Linked DNA regions of Desulforapulum autotrophicum HRM2. The protein of the gene in region 1 interacts with the protein of each later gene in a pairwise test. Links are inferred from orthologs where the notes say so. Each region holds a gene or a part of one and is shown in the gene's direction. Other genes may lie near its edges. The genes, in order: mrcB and HRM2_RS06275.

Region 1 (3,375 bases):
TGCCTACCTTGACCATGTTGCAGCAAACATCGCCATCCCCTTTGTGGCCATTGGCGGCATCAAGGCGCACAACCTGGGCCAGGTGGTAAGCCACGGGGCCAGGACCGTCTGCATGATCACAGAAATTATCGGCGCCGAAGATATCAAGGCAACCATCCAAGGGCTTCAAACCATTTACAAGGACACTTCAGCCAAATTGTACCAGGCCTTGTGAAGCGTATGATCACCTCAGCAAAAGCGGCCGTACTGTTATTTTAACCTTTCTTCGTATTCTTATTCTTATCCATATCCTTTTTTACCCCACTCGTCTATTGATTGTGTGCCTGTATTTTGATACCCATCTATAGGTTCCTAGGGAACAAATTATGATCGAATACAGGGAAATTTATGAAAAAGACGATTTTCATACTGGTCCTGCTGGGATGTGCCGGACTTTTTTTTGGATATTTTAATAAATTTGACAAACAGGTTCAGGAGCAATTTCAGGGCAGGCTGTGGGAACTGCCGGCCCGGGTTTATGCCCGGCCCCTGGAAGTCTATCCCTCCATGCAACTGGTTCCTGAGTTGTTTGAAAAAGAATTGATCCTCATTGGGTACCGGAAACAGGATAATTCAAATGGGCTGGATACACCGGGTACCTACGCCCGCATGGGAAACACCTTTGACCTGTTTTTGCGGGCCTTTGATTTCGGGGATGAGACACTTCCCCTGCGCCGCACCCGGGTCCGTATCAAAGACAACAGGGTGATCCAGGTAAAAAATATCAAAACCGGCAGAGACAGGGAGATGGATCGGCTGGATCCGGTTATGGTGGGCCGGTTTTACCCGGCATCCATGGAGGATCGAGTTCTGGTAACTCTGGATCAGACGCCGCCCCTGCTGGGAAAATCCATTGTAGCTGTGGAAGACCGAAATTTTTACACCCATTACGGCATTGATCCCAAAGCTATTTTCCGGGCTATTCTGGTAAATATTAAAAATCGGCGGCTTTCCCAGGGGGCCTCCACCCTTACCCAGCAGCTGGCCAAAAATTTTTTTCTGACCCGGGAAAAAACCCTGGTCCGGAAGATCAACGAAACCTTTATGGCAGCGGCCCTGGAACTTCATTTTTCCAAGGATGAAATCCTGGAGGCTTATATAAACGAAGTCTACCTGGGCCAGGACGGCAAACGGTCCATCCATGGATTCGGCCTGGCCGCGGATTTTTATTTCGGTAAGTCCCCGGCCAATCTTGCCCCCCATGAAATCGCCCTGCTGGTGGGCATGCTCAAGGGCCCCTCCGCCTATAATCCCAGGACATATCCGGACCAGGCCAGGCAACGGCGAAATGTGGTCCTTAAATTAATGGCAGACCAGGGGCTGATCTCGCCCTCCCAGTTAAAACAAGGCCTGACAGCTTCCCTGGGAGTGATTCAAAAACCGACCCAGGGACACTCTCCATTTCCCTTTTACCTGGATCTGGTGAAACGGCAGCTGCTCAAAGAATACCGGGAAAACGATTTGAGAACCATGGGGCTGAGAATTTTTACGGCCCTGGATCCCCAGGTTCAGCTGGCTGCAGAACAGGCTGTCTCCGGCTTTTTGAAAAATAAAGACAGCCACCTGGAAGCCGGATTGGTATTTTCGGACACGGCCACCAATGAAATCCACGCCCTGGTGGGGGGCAAAGATTTCAGGTACATGGGGTTCAACCGGGCCTTGGATGCCCGGCGCCCCATAGGGTCCCTGGTCAAGCCGGCGGTATATCTTACGGCCCTGGCCCAGCCAGACACCTACACCCTGGTCTCCCGGGTCAACGACGGCCCCGTAAAAATCAAAAATTATGACGGCACTTTCTGGCAACCCCAAAATTTTGACAGAACATCCCACGGGCAGGTGGGGCTCTTTCAGGCCCTGGTTCATTCTTATAATACCGCAACGGTGAGGCTGGGCCTGGATTTGGGTCTTGAGAATGTCTCAAATACCCTGAAAAAATTAGGTGCAAATCCTGAACCCCCGGTTTTGCCTTCCATACTCCTGGGAAGCATGGATATGTCTCCCATCCAGGTGGCCCAGATGTACCACACCCTGGCATCTGGAGGATTTTACACGCCAGCCCGGGCCATTCGAACGATCTATACCCTTGAAGGGGAAGCCCTCCAGCGGTATGACTTGACCATTGAGCAGCGTATGAATCCAGGAGCGGTTTTTCTGGTAAATAAAATGCTCCAGGGAGTGGTTTCCCGGGGAACGGGAAAATCCTTGAATAAATGGCTGTCCCCGGATTATTCAATTGCCGGGAAAACAGGCACCACCAATGACCTCAAGGACAGCTGGTTTGCAGGATTTTCAGGCAATCATCTGGCTGTAGTATGGATCGGACGGGACGATAACCAGTCTACCGGCCTTACCGGTTCTTCCGGTGCCCTCCAGGTCTTTGGACGACTCATGTCAAAAATTTCCAACTCTCCTCTGGATCTGGCCGTTCCCGAAAATATTGAATGGGGAATCATTGATTCCAAAACCGGATACAGAACCAACGGGGATTGCCCCAATGCCGTGTCTGCTCCGTTCATCCGAGGGTCTGTTCCGGAAGAATTCCAGCCCTGTGAATCTGCTTTTTCACCTATCCAGACAGGTGATCAACCCGTTCCACGGTCTTCATCCAAGGCAGCCCCCCCAAAAAAAGTAAAAACCAAATATCTTATGGATTGGTTTAAAGAGGTCTTTAAATGAAACAGAACCTTTTTGTCCGCTGGGTAACCATTTGTTCAGTTCTATTGTTAATTCCTTTTTTCATGGCCTCCTGCGCCAAAAACAGGATTTCATCCATTCCCCAGACCCATGAGCCCCCCAAACAGGTGCCGGAAATCGGGGCCCCCCCACCGGGAAAGACAATCCAAAAGTCGGGCCAGCCTCAGCCTGAAAGGCTTTCGCGCCTGGTTCCCACAAAAAAGCCGCGACCAGCCATTCTGAACACCATGATCCGAAAGGCTGAAAGGCAGCTTTTCCTTCATAAGCCGGATCCTGCTTTCCAGACCCTGGAACGGGCCCTGACCATTGACGGACGGGATCCTGAAGTCTGGCATCTCATGGCAAAGGCCAGGCTGATGAAGGGTCAATACCGCCAGGCTGAATCCCTGGCCAGAAAGTCCAATACCCTGGCAGGTGATGATCGTTCCCTGAAAAAGAAAAACTGGAAGATAATTATCCACGCCCTTGAGGAGCAGGGCAGGATGGATGAAGCAGACCAGGCCCGGGCAAAGGCCGGAGCCTGAGCCTTGAGACCCCGTCCCCATCCTTTTTCCCCAGATCACCGGTATGGAACCAGCAATATGCCGGTGTGGCATCCCAGAATCAATTTGTTAACCGGGTTTTAGGTCAGCCACCAACGAT
Region 2 (3,230 bases), 330 kb from region 1 along the record:
ACCAAAAGGGCCGTCATGCCGACACCCGAGGAAATTGAGATAAATCCCATGGCAAGAAGTGCAAGGCTCAGGGTTGCCTGGAGGGTATGATTCCATGGGAGACGAATTCGGCAGATTACGTAGGAACGCCGTAAAGTCGGAGATTAAAAAGATTCAAGGCCCCTGGCTGGTGTTTCTGCTCCTTTTTATCTGTGAACTTTTTATTTATACCGGTATCCGGGTGGATTGTACACGGAACCGATTTCAGATCTCCCGGGCCCAAGAGGCGGGAAAAAGGGCACGGACTTACCAGAAAGAGTTGATCATCGAGCTGGATCGGTTGGGAGCGCCCGAGAGAATCGCAAAAATAGCAAGAACAAGACTTGGCCTTGAGATGCCGGAACAGGATCAGGTCGTTTACATGGACCCACAATGAACTCACCGGCCTGGCCGGAGCAGGGTATCGGCCCCTGCCACAATAAATGATGAAACACCTCTGATTATGAGATTTCGGTGGGAGTTTCATAAAACCAGATGACGAGGAAAGGGCACAAATGGGCCAGAAAAAAGACAGCGGAATGCAGGTTCGAATTCTTTTGGTAGAGCTGTTTTTTTTTCTGTTCATGAGTCTTCTTGGGGCAAAGGCCGTTAAAATTCAGATCTTTGACAGTGATGATCTTGCTAAAAAGGCGGAAAACGAGTATACAGATACCGTCCAGATCCAGGGAAAAAGGGGAGAGATTCTGGATAGAAACCTCAAACGGCTGTGTACGACCATTGATGCGCTTTCCGTTGCTGTTTTCCCAAAACGTCTTGGGAACCCGGCAAAGGATGCCCGATCAATTGCAGCTGTTCTGGGGATGGACCCGGTGAAACTTGCGGGGAAAATATCTTCGAGTAAAAATTTTGTCTGGGTTAAGCGTAAAATTTCCCCTGCAGAGGTAGAGGCGCTCAAGGGCCTTAACCTTACAGGTTTGTCGTTTCAAAAAGATGTGGTCCGTTTCTACCCCAACAGGACCCTTGCAGCCCAGGTGATTGGGTTTACAGGGTCTGATTCAAAGGGGTTGGAGGGGCTGGAGTATGGTTATGAGGATGTACTGAAGGGAAAGCAGAGCAAGTTCACCATCACCAAGGATGCTGCGGGAAGAAGGCTTGATGCGGACAAAAATTTAAGCGAGGTACTCAGCGGCGGCGGCTTGGTCCTGACCATTGACAGAAATATCCAGTATATCACCGAAGGGGCGCTGAAGAACGTGGTGACCCGTTTTAAGGCCAAATCTGCCATGGCAATTGCCATGCGGCCGAAAACCGGTGAAATCCTTTCCATGGCACTCTATCCTGAATTTAATCCCAATGCCTTTTCTGAATTTACACGGGAGCGCTGGAGAAATCGATCCGTGACAGATCCCTTTGAGCCGGGGTCCGTCATGAAGGTGTTTCTGGCAGCGTCTGCCATGGACAAAGGGTATTGTACCCCTAAATCTATTTTTTTCTGCGAGAACGGCAGTTACAGGGTCGGGTCCTATACCGTCCATGATACCCATGAACACGGCTGGCTGACCCTGGCACAGATTATTAAGTATTCGAGCAATATAGGCGCTGTGAAAATTTCAGAAACAACAGGTGAACAGGCCCTTTACGAGGGCCTTTCCGGATTCGGGTTCGGCAGTCGAACAGGTGTATCGTCTCCGGGGGAAACCCCTGGTTCTTTGTCCTTCTACCAGAGGTGGTCCGCCATAGATGCTGCGGCCATATCCTTTGGCCAGGGCATGTCGGTTTCAGCAGTTCAGCTTGTGGCCGCCATCGCCGCCATTGCCAACGACGGGGTGCTCATGCGCCCGCTTCTGGTTCAAAAAACGCTTTTCAATACCGGTGAGGTCGATCAGACCTTTGAACCCCAACGGGTCCGGCGGGTCATCTCTGCCCGGACGGCACAAACGGTTCGCCAGATGATGCGGTCTGTTGTGACGGAAGACGGCACAGGCACCAATGCCGCAATCGAGGGCTATTCTGTGTGTGGCAAGACGGGAACGGCCCAAAAGGTTGCACAGAACGGCAGGGGCTACGCCAAAAACCGCTATACAGCGGTATTTGCAGGGTTTGCCCCGGAAAATAGTCCCGAGATAGCCGTTGTTGTGGTGGTTGATGAACCCCGGGGAAATCATTATGGCGGTGTTGTGGCTGCACCGGCATTTAAAAGTATTGTTGCAGAATCCTTTCATTATCTTAACATCCCCCCGGATATTGGTCCGGACTTAGGTCCGAAACAGGTGGTTGCAAGGGTGTCAGATGGAGTATAACCGTTGAAATTATCATATTTATTAAAAGAATGTACCCCCCTGTGGCGTCGCAGCCTGGACCCGGCCTCTGATCCTGGTTCTGACCCTGAAATTACGTCCATCCACAACGACTCAAGGGATGTAAAGCCAGGAGGGCTATTCATTGCTGTCCGAGGATTCAAGATCGATGGTCACGACTACGTTGAAGACGCCCTTGAGCGGGGGGCCGCAGCCGTTGTTGTCCAGCAACGAGTTCCGGGTAAACAACGGATGGTTGAGGTGGCTGACACCCGAAAGGCCATGGCTTCCATTGCTGCACGTTTTTACGACAACCCCTCGGAATCAATGTGTCTTGTGGGAATTACCGGGACCAATGGTAAGACCACTACCTCCTTTATCCTTGAGAGTATTTTTGCCCAGGCCGGCCATTGTGTGGGGGTGATTGGAACGGTAAACTTCCGGTACCGGGGAAAACTCTTTAACAACCCCGTAACCACTCCTGAATCCATAGATCTTCAGCGGATCCTGGCCCAGATGAAGGCTGCTCAAGTTAGCCATGTTGTCATGGAAGTTTCATCCCACAGCATTGACCTTCACCGTGTGAGAAACTGCAGGTTTGATGCCGGAGTGTTCACCAACCTTACCCAGGACCATCTGGACTACCACCGGACCATGGGCCGCTATTTTGCCTGCAAACGAAGATTTTTTACACGGATACTGCCAAGCGGTCCCAAGGCTCTGACAGCCATGGCCGTTATCAACCTGGATGATGAAAAGGGGCAGGCCCTCAGGGACGCCGCAGCCACAAAGGTGGTGACCACGGGAAGAGATTCCCGTGCCGATGTCTGTGCCCTTGACCTTGCTGAAACCATAACCGGCACAACCGGAATCCTGAAAATAGATGGGGCCCCATACCCGTTTTCCTCGGCCCTTGTGGGGGCGTTCAATGTGGAAAATATACTGTCGGCTGCC

The links.
Region 2: the proteins of mrcB (region 1) and HRM2_RS06275 interact in binary tests that used the Escherichia coli proteins (3 or more experiments, as listed by UniProt). The link is inferred for Desulforapulum autotrophicum HRM2 from one-to-one orthologs.

What each region holds. Positions count from the first base shown.
Region 1 is NC_012108.1:1,758,229-1,761,603, reverse strand. The notes cover bases 1-3,051. They hold mrcB (penicillin-binding protein 1B), read left to right. Parts: upstream 1-387; coding sequence 388-2,715; downstream 2,716-3,051. Other genes in these bases: HRM2_RS25045 (tetratricopeptide repeat protein), read left to right, coding at 2,712-3,051; thiE (thiamine phosphate synthase), read left to right, coding at 1-214. In the rest of the region: more of HRM2_RS25045, read left to right, coding at 3,052-3,257. UniProt on the Escherichia coli protein: Cell wall formation. Synthesis of cross-linked peptidoglycan from the lipid intermediates.
Region 2 is NC_012108.1:1,432,273-1,435,502, forward strand. What follows is about bases 1-2,906. They hold HRM2_RS06275 (peptidoglycan D,D-transpeptidase FtsI family protein), read left to right. Parts: upstream 1-533; coding sequence 534-2,279; downstream 2,280-2,906. Other genes in these bases: rsmH (16S rRNA (cytosine(1402)-N(4))-methyltransferase RsmH), read left to right, coding at 1-90; HRM2_RS06270 (FtsB/FtsL family cell division protein), read left to right, coding at 95-415; HRM2_RS06280 (UDP-N-acetylmuramoyl-L-alanyl-D-glutamate--2,6-diaminopimelate ligase), read left to right, coding at 2,283-2,906. Outside these bases: more of HRM2_RS06280, read left to right, coding at 2,907-3,230. UniProt on the Escherichia coli protein: Essential cell division protein that catalyzes cross-linking of the peptidoglycan cell wall at the division septum. Required for localization of FtsN.